DNA from 2 places in the Stenotrophomonas sp. FW305-3-2-15-E-LB1 genome. Region 2 is predicted to be linked to the other one. Evidence: riboswitches for the same ligand, from Rfam matches in the RefSeq annotation. Region 2 holds a riboswitch; the other holds the start of a gene.
The links. A riboswitch is a leader RNA that binds a small molecule or an ion and turns the genes downstream of it on or off. The one in region 2 is predicted to bind glycine.
Positions count from the first base shown of each region.

Region 1: it holds a riboswitch for glycine, as region 2 does, so the genes downstream of both, gcvP (aminomethyl-transferring glycine dehydrogenase) here and AC3WL7_RS05170 (trimeric intracellular cation channel family protein) in region 2, are expected to answer to the same signal.

Region 1 is NZ_JBYSZR010000034.1:43,793-52,663, reverse strand. Features, by position in the region: gene AC3WL7_RS18920 (M2 family metallopeptidase) at 1-1,573, shown strand, start outside; gene AC3WL7_RS18915 (hypothetical protein) at 1,695-2,087, opposite strand; gene AC3WL7_RS18910 (siderophore-interacting protein) at 2,168-3,061, opposite strand; gene AC3WL7_RS18905 (multidrug effflux MFS transporter) at 3,202-4,428, opposite strand; glycine riboswitch at 4,737-4,839, shown strand; gene gcvP (aminomethyl-transferring glycine dehydrogenase) at 4,902-7,769, shown strand; gene AC3WL7_RS18895 (VOC family protein) at 7,828-8,238, opposite strand; gene AC3WL7_RS18890 (amino acid permease) at 8,379-8,871, opposite strand, start outside.
Region 2 is NZ_JBYSZR010000004.1:168,075-176,945, reverse strand. Features, by position in the region: gene AC3WL7_RS05180 (multidrug efflux RND transporter permease subunit) at 1-3,052, opposite strand, end outside; gene AC3WL7_RS05175 (MdtA/MuxA family multidrug efflux RND transporter periplasmic adaptor subunit) at 3,049-4,233, opposite strand; gene AC3WL7_RS05170 (trimeric intracellular cation channel family protein) at 4,519-5,136, opposite strand; glycine riboswitch at 5,219-5,324, opposite strand; glycine riboswitch at 5,338-5,427, opposite strand; gene AC3WL7_RS05165 (GIY-YIG nuclease family protein) at 5,468-5,743, shown strand; gene AC3WL7_RS05160 (hypothetical protein) at 5,819-6,229, shown strand; gene AC3WL7_RS05155 (DUF2004 domain-containing protein) at 6,342-6,662, opposite strand; gene AC3WL7_RS05150 (NAD(P)/FAD-dependent oxidoreductase) at 6,721-7,998, opposite strand; gene AC3WL7_RS05145 (NYN domain-containing protein) at 8,107-8,871, shown strand, end outside.

The DNA.
Region 1 (8,871 bases), on a different contig from region 2:
GCTGGCCCAGCTGACCCAGATCGCCACCCGCATGGAAGGCAGCTACGGCGCGGGCAAGTACTGCACCGATGCCAACGATCCCAACTCCTGCCGCCAGCTCGGCGAGCTGGAACAGGTGCTGGCGCGCAGCCGCGACTACGACACGCAGCTCGACGCCTGGCAGGGCTGGCACAGCACCACCAAGAGCATGCGCGGCGACTACCAGCAGTTCGTCAGCCTGGTCAATGAAGGCGCCAAGGGCATGGGCTTCACCGATGCCGGGCAGATGTGGCGCAGCGGCTATGACATGCCGCCGGAGCAGATCGGGCCGGAAACCGACCGCCTGTGGGAGCAGGTCAAGCCGATGTACGAGCAGCTGCACTGCTATGCACGCGGCAAGCTGGACAAGACCTATGGCAAGGACAAGGCCGAAGTGGGCAACGGCCTGATTGCCGCGCACCTGCTGGGCAACATGTGGCAGCAGGACTGGTCCAACCTGTGGGACCAGCTGGAACCGTACCCCGGTGCCGGCAGCCTGGACATCACCGCAGCGCTGGAGAAGCAGTACCAGGCCAACCTGAGCGCGGCGCTGGCCAAGGCCGGCAAGGATGCCAACGTGGCGGCGCAGTACAAGGCGCAGCGCGAGGCCGAACTGCGCACCGCCAAGCAGATGACCGAGCGCGCGCAGGATTTCTACGTGTCGCTGGGCATGCCCTCGCTGCCGCAGACGTACTGGGAACGCACCCAGTTCATCAAGCCCGATGACCGCGACGTGGTCTGCCACGCCAGTGCCTGGGACATGAACATGGAAGGCGACGTGCGCACCAAGATGTGCATCAAGCCGAACGAAGAGAACTTCACCACCATCTACCACGAGCTGGGCCACATCTATTACGACCTGGCCTACAACCCGCTGCCGCCGCTGTTCCAGGGCGGTGCCAACGATGGCTTCCACGAAGCGATCGGCGACACCATCGTGCTGGCGATGACGCCCAAGTACCTGAGCTCGATCGGCCTGGTGGACGCGCCGAGCGAAAGCCGCGAGGCGGTCATCAACAACCAGATGCGCATGGCCCTGTCCGGCGTGTCGTTCCTGCCGTTCGGCCTGATGATCGACCGCTGGCGCTGGGGCGTGTTCGATGGCTCGATCACCCCGGACAACTACAACAAGGCCTGGTGGGATCTGAAGGCCAAGTACCAGGGCGTGGCCCCGGCCAGCACCCGCGGCGAGGAATTCTTCGATCCGGGCGCGAAGTACCATGTGCCGGGCAACACGCCGTACACCCGCTACTTCCTGGCGCGCATCCTGCAGTTCCAGTTCTACAAGGGCCTGTGCGATGCGGCCGGCTACAAGGGCCCGCTGCATGAGTGCACCTTCTACGGCAACAAGGAAGCCGGGCAGAAGTACTGGGCGATGCTGAGCAAGGGCGCCAGCCAGCCGTGGCAGGCCACGCTGAAGGAGCTGACCGGCAGCGACAAGCTCGATGCCGGCCCGATGATCGAGTACTTCAGCCCGGTCAACGACTGGCTGAAGCAGCAGAACCAGGGCCAGATGTGCGGCTGGCAGGCCAGCGCGGCACCGGCGGCGAAATGAAAGAAGGGGCGGGTCCGCAAGGATCCGCCCCTGATGTTTCCGGTAGCGCCGGGCCGCGCCCGGCGGCTTTTCATCGCACCGCTGCGCTCGCCGGGCATGGCCCGGCGCTACCCTCTGCAGGTCAGTTGTTCTTTTTCGCCGCCATTGCGGCGGCCAGTTCGGCCTTGTATTCCTCGAAGGTCTGGCCCTTCTCCCTGGCCTCGGCCTGCGCGGCATCGCGCAGCGCATCGGAATACACCAGGCGCACCGGCGTGCCCTTGCGCTCGTGCAGTTCACCGGCCTGCATGATCAGCGCGAGCACCTGCGCGGCACTCTCGCTGTGGCCGGCGATGCGGCCATCCATGCCCAGCACCCATTCGCCATCGCGGCGCACGACGCCCGCCAGCAGCGTGCGCTGCGCATCGCGCAGTTCGGCATGCGGCTCGACAGGCGAGGCCTGGGCAGCGGCCTTGTTGGCAGCCTTTTCTTCCTGGCGGCGGCGCTGGTCGCGACGGGTCTTGGAGGTGGTGGACATGGGGCGGTACCGCGACGAGGGGGCGCAAGGATAACGCACCCCGGCCATGACGCCGCTTCACGGGCGCCGGCCCCGCCTGCTCAGTCCAGCACCCGGCCCTGCCGCCAGTAACCCATGAACGTCAGCGCACGGCGGTCCAGCCCGCAGTCTCGGACCAGGTGGCGGCGGATCGCCATCACGGCCCCGGCCTCGCCGGCCACCCAGGCGTAGAACGGCCCGGCCACGCCCGCGTCGGACTGCTCCCACAGGATCTGTGCGTCCACGTCGATCTCGTCCAGCGCTTCCCCGGCAACCACCGACGAGGCGGCCAACCGTGCCTGCACGGCCTCCACAAGCGCCTGGCCGTAAGCGGCCTGGCCGCGCGGCAGCCACACCAGTTCGGCAGTGGGCGGCGCCTTCAAGGCGATGGCACCGCCCTCGCCCGCCACTTCCAGCAGGGCCAGCACGCGCGGCGGATCTACCTGCGCGGCCAGTTCCTCCAGGATGCCGGCCACCGCCGGCAGCGCCGTCTCGTCGGCCACCAGCAGCACCTGGCCGACCCCGGCCGGTGGCTTCCATTCCCAACCTTCGCTGCTCTCGGCGCACTCGGCATCCGGGGCCAGCAGCACCACACGGTCACCGGGCCGGGCATGCGTGGCCCAGCGCGAGGCCGGCCCAGTTTCACCGTGCAGGACGAAATCGACGTCGACCTCGCCCTGCGCGGCGCGCAGCTGGCGAAGGGTGTAGGTGCGCATCGGCGGGCGCTGGTCGTCGGCCAGGGCGCGGTAGCGGGCGTACCAGTCCTCGCCGCTGGGCACGTCCGGGGCGTCCTGGCCGGGCAAGGGGAAAAACACCTTGATCCGCTGGTCCGGGCCCTCGGTCTTCATCCGCGCCACGTCGGCGCCGGTGAACACCAGGCGGTGCAGGGAGGGGGAAAGGACGCGGCGCTCCTTCAGCGCCACCTCGAACAGGCGGTAGGTCTGCTGCGCAGCCATGGGGGTACCTCGCGACGGCTTCGGATCGGCTGGCCGTCATGCACCCGTGCAGTGGCTGGCTGGAACACCCAGCCTAGCCCGCCGCTGCAGCACCGCAAGGGGCCGGGGGACACTTGCGCAGCCCTGCCCCTGCGCGCTGCTCAAAGGCCGGTGGCCACTGCCTGCACTGCGCGCTCGCGGCGGTGTTCCCAGTACCAGAACACGAAGCCGCCCGCGAAGAAGGCGGCCTGGCCCAGGGCCAGGTGCAGCGGGCTGCCGCTCAACAGCGGCGACACCACGCCGGCCACCACGGTGCTGATCATCAGCTGGATGAACGCCTGCAGCGAGGAGGCCAGGCCGCGCTGGTGCGGGTACATGTCCAGCACCGCCAGTGCCAGGATCGGGAAGATCAGCGCCATGCCCATGCCGCCCAGGAAGATCGGCAGCACCGCCCACGGCAGCACGAACTGCGGTGCCAGGGACACATAGCCGACGTTGAGCAGCACCGACACCGCGCACAGGGTGAAACCGATGGCGACCTGGCGGGTGGGCGTGGTGCGCCCGGCCATGCGCCCGGACAGGAACGAACCGGTGGTCATGCCGCCGATGGTGGGGATGAACAACCAGGCGAAGCCACCTTCGCCCAGGTGCAGGTGCTGCATGACGAACACCGGCGCCGAGGCGATGTACAGGAAGATGCCACCGAAACCGACGCTGCCGGCCAGGGCCAGGCGCAGGAAGCGCGGGTTGAAGCCGATGCGTACGTAGTCGCGCATCAGCACGCGTGGCGACAACGGCACGCGCGCCTCCACCGGGTGGGTCTCCGGCATGAAGCGGGCGGTGCACACCAGCAGCAGCAGCGAGAACGCCACCAGGAACCAGAAGATCAGCGGCCAGCCGGCGCCGCTGAGCAGGATCCAGCCGCCGATGATCGGCGCGATGGCCGGGGCGATGCCGAACAGCATCGATACCTGGCTCATCAGCCGCTGCGCATCGTGGCCGTGGTACAGATCGCGGATGACCGCGCGGCCGACGATCATGCCCACGCCCGCCGACAGGCCCTGCAACGCGCGGAACACCAGCAGGGTGCTTAGGTCGGTGGACAGCGCGCAGCCGACCGAGGCACCGATGAACACCACCAGGCCGCCGAGGATTACCCGCTTGCGGCCCCAGGCATCGGACAGCGGTCCGTGCGCCAGGCTCATCAACGCGTAGAACAGCAGGTAGACGCTGATGGTCTGCTGCACCGCCACCTCATCCACCGCCAGGCGCTGGGCCAGCTGCGGGAAGGCCGGGAAGATGGTGTCGATCGAGAACGGGCCGAACATGGCCAGGCCGGCAAGCAGCAGGGCCATGCGTCGGGTGGAGGGGGCAACAGCGGGGGTCATCGGCAAAGCGTCCGGCAGGGCCATGCGCGGCACGCACGGCGGGCGCCGATCCCCTGCAGCAGGGACGGCGCCAGATGAATACGAGAGTCCGGCCATGATAGGCCCGGATTGCAGCCGATGCCATCGACCACTGCACGAAACGCATGGCCGGGCCATCGGCCATTCAGGCGCGCAGGCGCCCTGCCCCGGTTCCGGACCCGTGTTCAGCGGCGGCAACCCGCTATAATCGACGGGCAACATGGTGGGAGAAGCGGAACACCGCTGCCGAAGGCGCAACGCCCGTAATCGCTCAGGCCCGATACCACCCGTAACAGAACTCTGGAGAGACCGGTTCGATCCGGCGCCGAAGGGGCACGAAGCTGCGGCCAGCCGCGCTTTTAAACTCTCAGGCAAAAGGACAGAGGGGCGCCCCGCAGACCGCCAACCGGCGGCTTGTGCCCGTGCGTGTGCCCTTTCCTGACGGATCCTTCGCCATGTCCCAGAACACCCCCTCCCTGCGTGAGCTTGAGCATCATTCCGCGTTCGTCGAGCGCCACATCGGCCCCAACGATGCCGAGGTCGCGCAGATGCTCGATGTCCTCGGCCACGCCACGCTGGATGCGATGACCGATGCCATCGTGCCGGCCAGGATCAAGTCGCCCGCGCCGCTGGCACTGCCGGAATCGATGACCGAAGTGCAGGCGCTGGCGAAGATCCGTGCCATTGCCGACAAGAACACCGTGCTGCGCAGCTTCATCGGCCAGGGCTACTACGGTACCCACACGCCGAACGTGATCCTGCGCAACATCCTGGAAAACCCGGCCTGGTACACCGCCTACACCCCGTACCAGGCGGAAATCTCGCAGGGCCGCATGGAAGCGCTGATCAACTTCCAGACCCTGTGTGCCGACCTGACCGGCATGGAAATCGCCAACGCCTCGCTGCTGGACGAAGCCACCGCCGCCGCTGAAGCGATGACCCTGGCCAAGCGTTCGGCCAAGTCGAAGTCGGACACCTTCTTCGTGCACGACGCCGTGCACCCGCAGACGCTGGAACTGCTGCGCACCCGCGCCGAGCCCATGGGCATCGTGCTGCGCGTGGGCACCCCGGCCGAAGCGCTGGAAGCGGAGGCCTTCGGCCTGCTGCTGCAGTACCCGGACACCTTCGGCCAGGTGGGCGACTACAAGGCGCTGGTCGATGCCGTGCACGCGCGCGGCGGCCTGGTGGCCGTGGCCACCGACCTGCTGGCCCTGACCCTGCTGGCCGCCCCCGGCGAATGGGGCGCAGACATCGTGGTCGGCAACAGCCAGCGTTTCGGCGTGCCGTTCGGTTTCGGCGGCCCGCACGCCGCGTTCATGGCCTGCCGTGATGCCTACAAGCGCTCGATGCCGGGCCGCCTGATTGGTGTCTCCATCGATGCCGAAGGCAAGCCGGCCTACCGCCTGACCCTGCAGACCCGCGAGCAGCACATCCGCCGCGAGAAGGCCACCTCCAACATCTGCACCGCGCAGGTGCTGCTGGCGGTGATGGCCTCGATGTACGCGGTCTACCACGGCCCGGAAGGCCTAGCCCGCATCGCCCGTCGTACCCACCGCCTGGCCTCGATCCTGGCTGCATCGCTGCGCAATGCCGGCGTGCAGGTGGGTGGCGATTTCTTCGACACCCTGCACATCACCGGCGTGCACGCCGATGAGATCCACGCCAAGGCCCGCGCCGCCGGTTACAACCTGCGCGCGATCGACAGCGACTCGGTCGGCATCAGCCTGGACGAGACCGCGACCCGCGCCGACATCGTGGCGCTGGCCGCCGTGTTCGGTGCGCAGGCCGACGTGGACGCACTGGATGCCAGCACCGCCGACGCACTGCCGGCGGCCCTGCTGCGCCAGTCGGAGTTCCTGACCCACCCGGTGTTCAACACCCACCACAGCGAGCACGAGCTGCTGCGCTACCTGCGTTCGCTGGCCGACAAGGACCTGGCGATGGACCGCACGATGATCCCGCTGGGCTCGTGCACCATGAAGCTCAACGCCACCGCCGAGATGATCCCGGTGACCTGGCCGGAGTTCTCGCAGATCCATCCGCTGGTGCCGGCCGACCAGGCGCTGGGCTACAAGGAACTGATCGAAACGCTGGAAGTGATGCTGGTCGAATGCACCGGCTACGACGCGGTCAGCCTGCAGCCGAACTCCGGCGCGCAGGGCGAGTACGCCGGCCTGCTGGCGATCCGCGCCTACCACCGCTCGCGCGGCGAAGATCATCGTGACATCTGCCTGATTCCGGATTCGGCGCACGGCACCAACCCGGCCTCGGCGCAGATGTGCGGCATGAAGGTCGTGGTGACCAAGACCGATGCCAACGGCAACGTCGATGTCGAAGACATCCGCATCAACGCCGAGAAGTACAGCGACCGCCTGGCCGCGATCATGATCACCTACCCCTCCACGCACGGCGTGTTCGAGGAAGAAGTGGTCGAGATCTGCGAGATCATCCACCAGCACGGTGGCCAGGTGTACACCGACGGCGCCAACATGAACGCCCTGGTCGGCGTGGCCAAGCCGGGCAAGTGGGGTTCGGACGTTTCCCACCTGAACCTGCACAAGACCTTCTGCATCCCGCACGGCGGCGGCGGCCCGGGCGTTGGCCCGTGCGCGGTGAAGGAACACCTGGCCCCGTTCCTGCCGGGCAAGCTGGGTGACAACGGCCCGGTCGGCATGGTCAGCGCGGCCAGCTTCGGCAGCGCCTCGATCCTGCCGATCAGCTGGATGTACATCGCCATGATGGGCAGCGAAGGCCTGCGCAAGGCCACCCAGGTCGCGCAGCTCAACGCCAACTACATCGCCAAGCGCCTGGCCCCGCACTTCAAGACCCTGTACACCGGCCGCAACGGCCTGGTGGCGCACGAGTGCATCCTCGACGTGCGCCCGCTGGAGAAGACCAGCGGCATCGGCGCCGAGGACGTGGCCAAGCGCCTGATCGACTTCGGCTTCCATGCCCCGACCCTGAGCTTCCCGGTGGCCGGCACGCTGATGGTCGAGCCGACCGAGAGCGAATCGCTGCACGAGCTGGACCGCTTCATCGACGCGATGATCCAGATCCGCGAGGAAATCCGCGCGATCGAAGACGGCCGCCTGGACCGCGAGGACAACCCGCTGAAGAACGCCCCGCATACCGCGACGGCGGTGACCGCCAGCGAGTGGACCCACGCCTACCCGCGTGAGCTGGCGGCCTTCCCGCTGCCCAGCCTGAAGCTGCAGAAGTACTGGCCGCCGGTGGCCCGCGTCGACAACGTGTACGGCGACAAGAACGTGATGTGCGCCTGCATCCCGGTCGATGCCTACAAGGACGACGAAGTCGAGGCGTAAATTCCCGATGGATCGGTAAACGGAACGGCCCGCGCAAGCGGGCCGTTTTCGTTGTGCCTCACGGGTCCGGCATCTGCCCCAGGCTCAACTGCCACGACACGCCGTAGCGGTCCTGCACCCAGCCGTAGCGGTTGCTGAAATCGTAGTCCCCCACCGGCATCAGCCAGTGCCCGCCCTCGCCCAGCACCCGCGCCGCGCGCTCGAACTGCTCGCTGCCCGCGCATTCGACGAACAGCGAGATCGAGGGACTGAACGTGAAGTCGTGCACGTCCAGGCTGTCGAAGCACAGGTAGTGGGTGCCACCCAGCAGGAAGATGGCCTGGCGCACCTGGCCGGGCACGCCGGCGCCGGCACCTTCGGGGTGGTGCTGCAGGGCCAGCAGGCGGAAATCGGCGAAGGCGTCGGCGTACAGGGCCATGGCGGCCTCGGCCTGGCCGGTGAACATCAGGAACGGGCGACTGCGCAGCATGCGGTACTCCTGTTCGACGGGCCGGTGACGGCCCACGCGATCAGGATGGCACGGCGGATGTATGCCTTCTGTAGAGCCGAGCCCATGCTCGGCTGGCGGCCGCGCGAACAGCAGCCGACCGTAGGGTCGGCTCTACAGAATTACGCCTCGCGCATGCGCCGCGCAATGGCACTGCCGGCGGCGATGGCCGCGGTCAGCGCCACCATCGACAGGAACTGCAGGCGCGTATGCGCCTCGCTCAGCAGCAGGCCGAAGATCAGCGCCAGGATGCCCAGCGCACACACCGTCAGCCACGGGAAGCCGGCCATGCGGAACGGCAGGCGGGTGCCCAGGCGATCGGCACGACGGCGCAGCACCAGCTGCGAAACCAGCGACAGCGTCCACACCAGCAGGCAGGTGGAGCCGACGATGTTGAGCAGCACCGGCAGCACTTTGTCCGGGAACAGCAGCTCCATGATGGTGGCGGCGAAACCGAACAGCACGCTGGCCAGCACGGCGATGACCGGTACCTGGCGCGGGTCGGTCCAGCCCAGCACGGCGGGGGCTTCGCGGCGCTGCGCCAGCGAATACATCATGCGCGAGGCACCGTAGAGGTTGGCATTGAGCGCCGACAGCAGCGCGATCACCGCGATC
Region 2 (8,871 bases):
CAAGGGTGGCCGAGCGCCGGCGCTGCAGGCGGTCGAAGGCCAGGTAGATGACCGGCGTGGTGAACAGGGTCAGCACCTGGCTGACCAGCAGGCCGCCGACCATCACCCAGCCCAGCGGCTGCCGCAGTTCCGCGCCGGAACCACTGGCCAGCATCAGCGGCACCGCGCCGAACAGTGCAGCCAGCGTGGTCATCAGGATGGGACGGAAGCGCAGCAGGGCCGCCTGGTGGATCGCCTCGCGTGGCGTCATGCCACGCGTGCGCTGCGCGTCCAGCGCGAAGTCGATCATCATGATCGCGTTCTTCTTCACCAGGCCGATGAGCAGCACGATGCCGATCACGGCGATCAGGTCCAGGCTGCGCCCGCTCACCCACAGTGCCGCCAGCGCGCCCACGGTGGCCGATGGCAGCGTGGACAGGATGGTGATCGGGTGCACGAAGCTTTCATAGAGCACGCCCAGCACGATGTACATCACCACCACCGCGGCCAGGATCAGCCACAGCGTGGACGACAGCGAACTGCTGAACGCCGCCGCCGCGCCCTGCAGGCGCAGTTCGACGCTGTCGGGCAACGCAATCTGCGCGCGCGCCGCTTCCACGGCCGCGGTGGCTTCGCCCAGTGATGCGCCCGGTGCCAGGTTGAACGAGATCGTGGCCGCCGGGAACTGGCCGACATGGTTGCGCAGCAGCGCGGCCGGCCCCAGTTCCACCCGCGCCACCGCGCCCAGCGGCACGGTCTGCCCGGTGCTGTTGCGCACGCGCAGGCCGCTGATGGCATCGGGCCCGGGCTGGCGTGACGGATCGGCTTCCAGCACCACGCGGTACTGGCTGGCCTGGGTGAAGATGGTGGAAATCTGCCGCTGCCCGTAGGCGTCGTACAGTGCGTCGGCCACTGCTTCCACGCTGACGCCCAGCCGCGCGGCCGCATCGCGGTCGATGTTCACCCGTGCCTGCCGGCCCTGCATCTGCAGGTCGCTGGCCACATCGCGCAGAGCCGGGTGCTGGCGCAGGGCCTGCAGCAGCTTCGGCGTCCACGTTTCCAGCGTCTGCTGTTCCGGCGTGGTGAGGGTGAACTGGTACTGGTTGCGGCTGATGCGGTCTTCGATGCCCAGCTCCTGCACCGGCTGCAGGTACAGGGTGATGCCGGGGATGTTCGACACGCGCTGCTGCAGGCGCTCCATCACCACGGCGGCGCCGTCGCGGTCGCCATGCGGCTTCAGCTCGATCAGCAGGCGGCCGGTGTTGAGCGTGGCGTTGTTGCCGTCCACGCCGATGTAGGACGACACGCTGGCCACCGCCTCGTCCGCTTCGATGGCCGCCGCCAGCGCCTGCTGGCGCTCGCGCATGGCCTGGAACGAGATGGCCTGCGGTGCTTCGCTGATGCCCTGCACCAGGCCGGCATCCTGCACCGGGAAGAAGCCCTTGGGCACGGCGAAGTACAGCGCCACGGTCAGCGCCAGCGTAGCGACGGTGGCCAGCAGCATCAGCGGCTGGCGCTGCAGCACCCACTGCAGCTGGCGGCCGTAGACGGCGATGATGCTGTCGAACACATCCGGCGCGTGCGCGGTCTTCGCATGCGGCTTGAGGAACCGCGCGCACAGCATCGGCGTCAGGGTGAGCGACACCAGCAGCGAGATGCCGATGGCCACCGCCAATGTCACCGCGAACTCATGGAACAGCGCGCCCACCAGGTCGGCCATGAACAGCAGCGGGATCAGCACCGCGATCAGCGACACGGTAAGCGAGACCAGGGTGAAGCCGATCTCGGCCGCACCCTTCAGCGCGGCTTCGCGTGGGCTTTCGCCTTCTTCCAGATGGCGGGCGATGTTCTCCAGCATCACGATGGCATCGTCCACGACGAAGCCGGTGGCGATGGTCAGCGCCATCAGCGTGAGGTTGTTGAGCGAATAGCCGGCCAGCAGCATCACCGCGAACGTGCCGATGAGCGACAGCGGCACCGCGACGCTGGGAATGAGCGTGGTCGGCAGGTTGCGCAGGAACACCCAGGTGACCAGCACCACCAGGCCGATGGCCAGCACCAGTTCCTTCTGCACGCCGCGCACGGAGGCGCGGATCGATTCGGTGCGGTCGCTCAGCACGTTCATCTGCACGCCGGCCGGCAGCGTGGCCTGCAGCTGCGGCAGCAGCGTGCGCACCTGTTCGACCACGGCGATCACGTTCGCGCCGGGCTGGCGCTGGATGTTCACCAGCACCGCCGGCGTGGTGCCGCTCCAGGCGGCCAGCTGGCGGTTCTCGGCGCCATCGGTGATGGTGGCCACGTCGCCCAGCCGCAGCGGCGCGCCTTCGCGCCAGGCCAGCACCAGCGCGCGGTACTCCTCCACGCTGCGCATCTGGTCATTGGCATCGAGCATCACCGCGCGGATCGGGCCATCGAAACTGCCCTTGGGCAGGTTGACGTTGGCCGCCGCGATCGCGGTGCGGATGTGGTCCATGCCCAGGCCGTTGGCAGCCAGTGCAGCCGGATTCACCTGGATGCGCACAGCGGGGCGCTGGCCACCGGCCAGGCTGACCAGGCCGACGCCGGGCAGCTGCGCCAGGCGCTGCGCGATGCGGGTATCCACCAGGTCGTGCACCTGCGGCAGCGCAAGCGCCTGCGAGGTCACCGCCAGGGTGAGGATGGGCGTGTCGGCCGGGTTGACCTTGCGGTACACCGGCGGCACCGGCAGATCGCCGGGCAGGAAGCTGCCGGCCGCATTGATCGCCGCCTGCACGTCCTGCTCGGCCACGCCCAGCGACACCTCCAGGCCGAACTGCAGGGTGATGACCGAGGCACCCCCGGAGCTGGTGGAGGACAGCTGCTTCAGGCCGGGAATCTGGCCGAGCTGGCGTTCCAGTGGCGCGGTGATCGTGCGCGTGGTCAGTTCCGGGCTGGCGCCCGGGTACAGCGTGGTGATCTGGATGATCGGGTAATCGACCTGCGGCAGCGCCGCCACCGGCAGCAGGCGGTAGGCCAGCACGCCCGACAGCAGCAGCGCCACCATCAGCAGGGTGGTGGCGACCGGGCGCAGGATGAACGGGCGCGACAGGTTCATGCGCCGGCCTTGGCCGCCTTCGCCGTGGCAGCGGGTTCGGCCACGATTTCCACCGCGGTGCCATCTTCCAGGCCGTCGATGCCTTCAATCACCACCTGGTCGCCGGCCTGCAGGCCGGAGCGCACGGCCACTCGGCCCTCATCGGCCGGCCCCAGCACCACGGTGCGGCGCTGCGCCTTGTTGTCCTTGTCGACGATGTGCACGTAGTTGCCCTGGCTGCCGAACTGCACGGCCGCATCGGGAATCAGCAGCGCCGGATGTTCGCCCAGCTGCAGGCGCACGTTGACGAACTGGTTGGGGAACAGCGCCAGGCCGGCATTGTCGAACTGCGCGCGCAGCTTCAGCGTGCCGGTCGCGGTGTCGATGCGGTTGTCGACGCTGGACAGCGTGCCCTGTGCAAGCGCCTTGCTTTCGCCGCGGTCCCAGGCTTCCACTGGCAGGCCGGCCTGTGCCTGCACGGCATCGAGCAGGGCCGGCAGTTCGGGTTCGGGCACGGTGAACAGCACGCTGATCGGCGCGGTCTGCGCCAGGGTCACCAGGCCTTCGGTATCGCTGGCGTGCACCAGGTTGCCGACATCCAGCCGGCGCAGGCCGACGCGGCCACTGACCGGCGCAGTGATGCGGGTGTACTGCAGCTGCAGCCTTGCCTCATCCACCGAGGCCTGGTCGCTGATGCGGCGGCCCTGCAGCTGCCGCACCTTGCTCTGCTGGTCGCTCAGTTCCTGCCCGGATACGTAGTTCTGTTTCTGCAGTTCGCGGTAGCGCTGCAGCTGGCGTTCGGCATTCTCGAGTTCCGCAAGATTCTGCTGCTGGGTGCCCTGCGCCTGCGCCAGCTTCACTTCATACGGGCGTGGGTCGATCTGTGCGAGCAGGTCGCCGGCGTTCACCTGCTGGCCTTCCTGGAAGTGCAGGCGCAGCAGTTCGCCATCCACGCGGCTGCGCACCACCACGCTGTGCAGCGGGGTGACCGTGCCGACGGCCTTCAGGCGCAGCTGCAGCGGTTCGGCGCTGGCACGGGCCACGCGCACCGGCACCGTCTTGCCCGGGCCTGCGGCCACGGTCGCTTCGGTGCGCGGCCACGCCCACCAGGCCACCAGGCCGGCGACGATGACGGCGGCGGCGATCACCCACGCGCGGCGGGAACGGGGCGGGGTGCTACGGGACGGCTCAACAGCGGACATGGGGCATCCTGCGCCCTGCGCACGCGCAGGGACATGTACGCCCGGTCGCGCATCATGCGCAGCGGGCAACGGGGGAGGGGAGTGTCTGGCGGGACCGCGACGCGGTGTGGCTGGATGCCGCCGCGCGAGCGACGGGGCGTCAATGGTAGCCAATCAGCCAGACGATTGCCGCATGACCAAGGTCATGCAACGCAATCGGTAGTGCCGGCCGCTGGCCGGCAACCTGCTGGAATCTGCGGGCGTGTGCAGTGTTGCCGGCCAGCGGCCGGCACTACCGTCAAATACTCAATGCACTTCGTCGTGATACACGAACTTGGGCATTTCCCAGCGGTAATGGATCGCCAGCAGGCGCAGCGCGAAGCCACCGGCCAGGCAGCACAGGATGGCCGTCGCATCGGCCACGCCCCAGCGCAGCAGCAGCAGGTACACCGCGCCGGTCAGCAGCGAAATGATCGCGTACAGCTCCTTCTGGAAGATCAGCGGCACCTCGTTGCAGAGGATGTCGCGCAGCACGCCGCCGAAGGCACCGGTGAGCATGCCGGCGATCAGCACGATGGGCATCGCATGGCCGGCCTCGCGCGCGATCGAGCAGCCGATCAGGGTGAAGGCGATCAGGCCCAGGCCATCGAGCACGAGGAAGGTGCGGCGGAAATGGTGCATCCAGCGCGCCACCCAGGTGGCAATCAGCGCCGCGCACACGGTGAAGCCAAGGTACTCGGGGTGCTTCACCCAGCCCAGCGGGTAGTGGCCGAGCAGGATGTCGCGCAGCGAACCGCCGCCAAGGGCGGTGACGCAGGCGATCATGACCACGCCGAACAGGTCCATGCGGCGGTGGCCGGCGGACAGCGCGCCGGTCATGGCTTCGGCGGAAATGGCAACGAGATAGATGATGGACAGCAGCATGGGACAGGATCCGTGCGCGGTGGGGCCGACCATGCGTGTATACCGCCACTGCCTGCGCGATGACGGGATGACGATGACCGGTGCCGCTCCCGCTGTCCTTTTGCCTGAGAGTTCAGCGGCACAGGCCGCGTGCCCCTTCGGCGGATCGTTCCGGGCGTGCCCGGTGACCTCTCTCCAGCTCGGCGAGTCGAATGCATGGTTGGTGGGTTTCCAGCCCACCGGCCTGAGCGATCATGGGAGCCTGCGCCTTCGGCGGGCGCCAGCGTGGCGCCTCTCTCCTGCATTCGGGCGCCAGTATATCCGCTGCAGTGCAGCACGGCATAATCCGGGCATGGCCCCGTCCCTTCGCCCGTGGTTCCTGTACCTGCTTGAATGCCGGGACGGCAGCTATTACGCCGGCATCAGCACCGATGTGGAGGCGCGTTTCGCCGCCCACCAGGCCGGCAAGGGCGCGCGCTACACCCGGGCCCGGCCGCCGCTGCGCGTGTTGGCCGTGCGTGAGTACCCGGACCGTGCGGCCGCCTCCCGCGCCGAGTGGCAGCTCAAGCAGCAGCCGCGCGAACGCAAGCTGGCCTGGCTGCAGGCCCCGGCCGAGGCCGTCCCGTAGATCCACGCCATGCGTGGATGGGGCACATCCGGCCATGCCATGATCGCCACATCCATCGACACAGGAAGCGGTTCGATGAAACCCCGCTGGATGCTGCTGTTGACCCTCGGTACCGCCCTGCCGGCGTGCGCCCAGACCCCCCCACCGCTGCAGCACGGGCAGATCGGCAGCGCCGCAGCGCTGGCCGCGCAGCGTGGCCCGGCGACGCCCGAGCCCATCCACCTGCGCCGCGACCGGGTGCCGCCTGATCTGGTCGACCTGATTCCGCTGGCCGAAAAATGGGGCATCGGCGATGACCTGCTGCGCGAGGAGATGCAGGCGCGTGCGACCGTAGCGGAGAAACAGGCAATGGGCGATGCGTTGAAGGATCGCCATGCGCGCATCACCGCCTGGCTCGACAGTTTCCCGCAGGGCCAGCCGATGTCCGACGAAGCCGCCGCGTTCATGTACATGCAGATGGGCGCCGATGAAATGGGCCTGATGTAGATCCACGCCATGCGTGGATGACGCCCTCCGGCCCATGCCATGATGGAGCCGAGCATGGGCTCGGCTCTACACCCTCATTTGTACATGGCGTGCGTGGATCTCGTCGCCGTGTTCAGCTCTCCATGGAAACGCCAAGCACTTCGCCGTCCTCATCGAGTTCGACACTCAGCACATACTGCGAGACGTCGCCCGGCAGCTCGAAATCGACGTGCACTGAACCCTCGTCTTCCCACGGCTCGCGCGGCTGCAGCAGGCCCAGCACCGCGCCGGCCGCCGGCGTGGCCGTGCCCAGTTGCGCGTTCCAGTAATCGGCTTCGATCTCGTCCAGATGATGCTGGACGAACAGGTCGACGCTGTCTTCGCCTTCTTCGGTGCCCAGCAACTGTTCAAGGGCGATGCGGGCGCGCTTCTGCTGTGCGGTGGGGGTGGTCATGGCATTCCTTGAGTCGTGATTGGGAGGCGGGGTTCAATCATCCACGCATGGCGTGGATCTACCTCGGCCGTCGGTCTTCCTGGTCATCACCAAAAATGATGCGCGCGCTGCGCTGGTAGCTCCAGTACGCCACCGCCCAGTTCAGCAGCACCACCACGCGGTTGCGGAAGCCGATGAGGAAGAACACGTGCGCGGCCAGCCAGAACCACCAGGCGAGGATGCCCGACAGCTGCAGCTTGCCCAGATGCACGATGGCGGCCATGCGGCCGATGGTGGCCAGGTTGCCGTAGTCGGCGTACTTGAACGGCCCCGGTGCCGGCTTGCCATGCAGGCGCGCGCGGATGGCATCGGCCACGTACTTGCCCATCTGCTTGGCGGCGGGCGCCACGCCGGGCACCGGCTTCCCGTTGGCCTGGTTCACCGCGGCCAGGTCGCCGGCCACGAACAGTTCGGGGTGGCCGGGCAGGGTCAGGTCAGGCTGCACCAGCACGCGGCCGGCGCGGTCCAGCGGCACGTCCAGCGTGCGCGCCAGCGGCGAAGCGGCCACGCCTGCGGCCCAGACCACGGTGCGTGCGGGCACGAACTGCTCGCCCAGCGTGAAGCCCTGGCTGTCGATGTCACTCACCGGTGTGCCGGTCAGCACTTCCACGCCCAGCTTTTCCAGCTGCCGGCGGGCCTTCAGCGAAAGCACCTCGGGGAAGGAGGACAGCACCCGCGGGCCGGCCTCGACCAGGCGCACCTTGGCGCTGGCCGGGTCGATGTGGCGGAATTCATTGCGCAGGGTGTGGCGGGCGATCTCGGCCAGGGTGCCGGCCAGTTCGACGCCGGTAGGGCCGCCGCCGACCACCGCGAAACTCAGCCAGGCGGCCTTCTTCGCCGGGTCCGGTTCGGCCTCGGCACGTTCGAAGGCCAGCAGCAGCTTGCGGCGCAGGGCGATGGCATCGTCCAGGGTCTTCAGGCCCGGCGCGTCGGCCGCCCACTGGTCGTTGCCGAAGTAGGCGTGGGTGGCGCCGGTGGCCAGCAGCAGGCTGTCGTAGCCCAGGGTGCTGCCGTCGGCCAGCTTCACCTCGCGGGCGGCCTTGTCGATGGCGACGACCTCGCCCAGGCGCACTTCCACGTTGCGCTGGTGGCCGAGGATATGCCGCAGCGGCGCGGCGATATCGGGGGCGGACAGGCCAGCGGTGGCGACCTGGTACAGCAGGGGTTGGAACAGGTGGTGGTTGCGGCGGTCGAGCAGGGTGATCCTGATCTTCTCGCGGGCCAGGGCCCGGGTGGCCCAGAGGCCCGCAAAACCGCCGCCGATGATGACCAGGTGGGGGACTGGTTCGCGGCGCATCGACGTACTCCAGAGGGGGATGGATGTCGCCCTGCATCATCGCACGTCACATGGCCGGCAGTGGCCATGGGCGATACTCCGCTCAGCCTGCAGCCCACCGAGGAAATCATGTCCGAACCGGAAAAGCGCATCGCCCTGTTGATCGACGCCGACAATGCGCCGGCATCGAAGATCGACGAAGTCCTGGCCGAGGTGGCCCGCTACGGCGTGGCCAACGTGCGCCGCGCCTATGGCAACTGGAAAAGCCCGCGCCTGAAGGGCTGGGAATCGGTGCTGCACGAGTACGCCATCCGCCCGATCCAGCAGTTTGCCTACAGCAAGGGCAAGAACGCCTCTGACATGGCCATGGTCATCGATGCGATGGACCTGCTGTACGCGCGCAATCTTGATGGCTTCGCCATCGTGTCCAGCGATGCCGACTTCACCCCGATGGTGATGCGCCTGCTCACCGACGGCGTGAAGGTGTATGGCTTCGGCGAGAAGAAGACGCCCGAGCCGTTCGTCAACGCCTGCTCCAAGTTCACTTACCTGGAAGCGCTGGGCCAGACCCATGCCAGTGTTCCCGATGCCGAGGCCGGCGCAGAGCAGGCGCCCAGCGGGCAGGTGGCCAGCGACGAGGTGCGCCCGCGCAAGAACAGCGCGGAACTGCGCAACGACACGCGCCTGGTGAAGATGCTGCGGCGTGCGGTGTCGGCCGCCGAGGGCGAGGATGGCTGGTCGCACCTGGGTCCGGTCGGCAGCCAGATCGGCAACCAGGCCTCGTTCGACCCGCGCAACTATGGCTACGGCAAGCTGAGCGACCTGCTGGCGGCCATCGGCCTGTTCGAGCTGAAGAAGGACGGCAAATCGTCCTACGTGCGCGCGCTGCCGAAG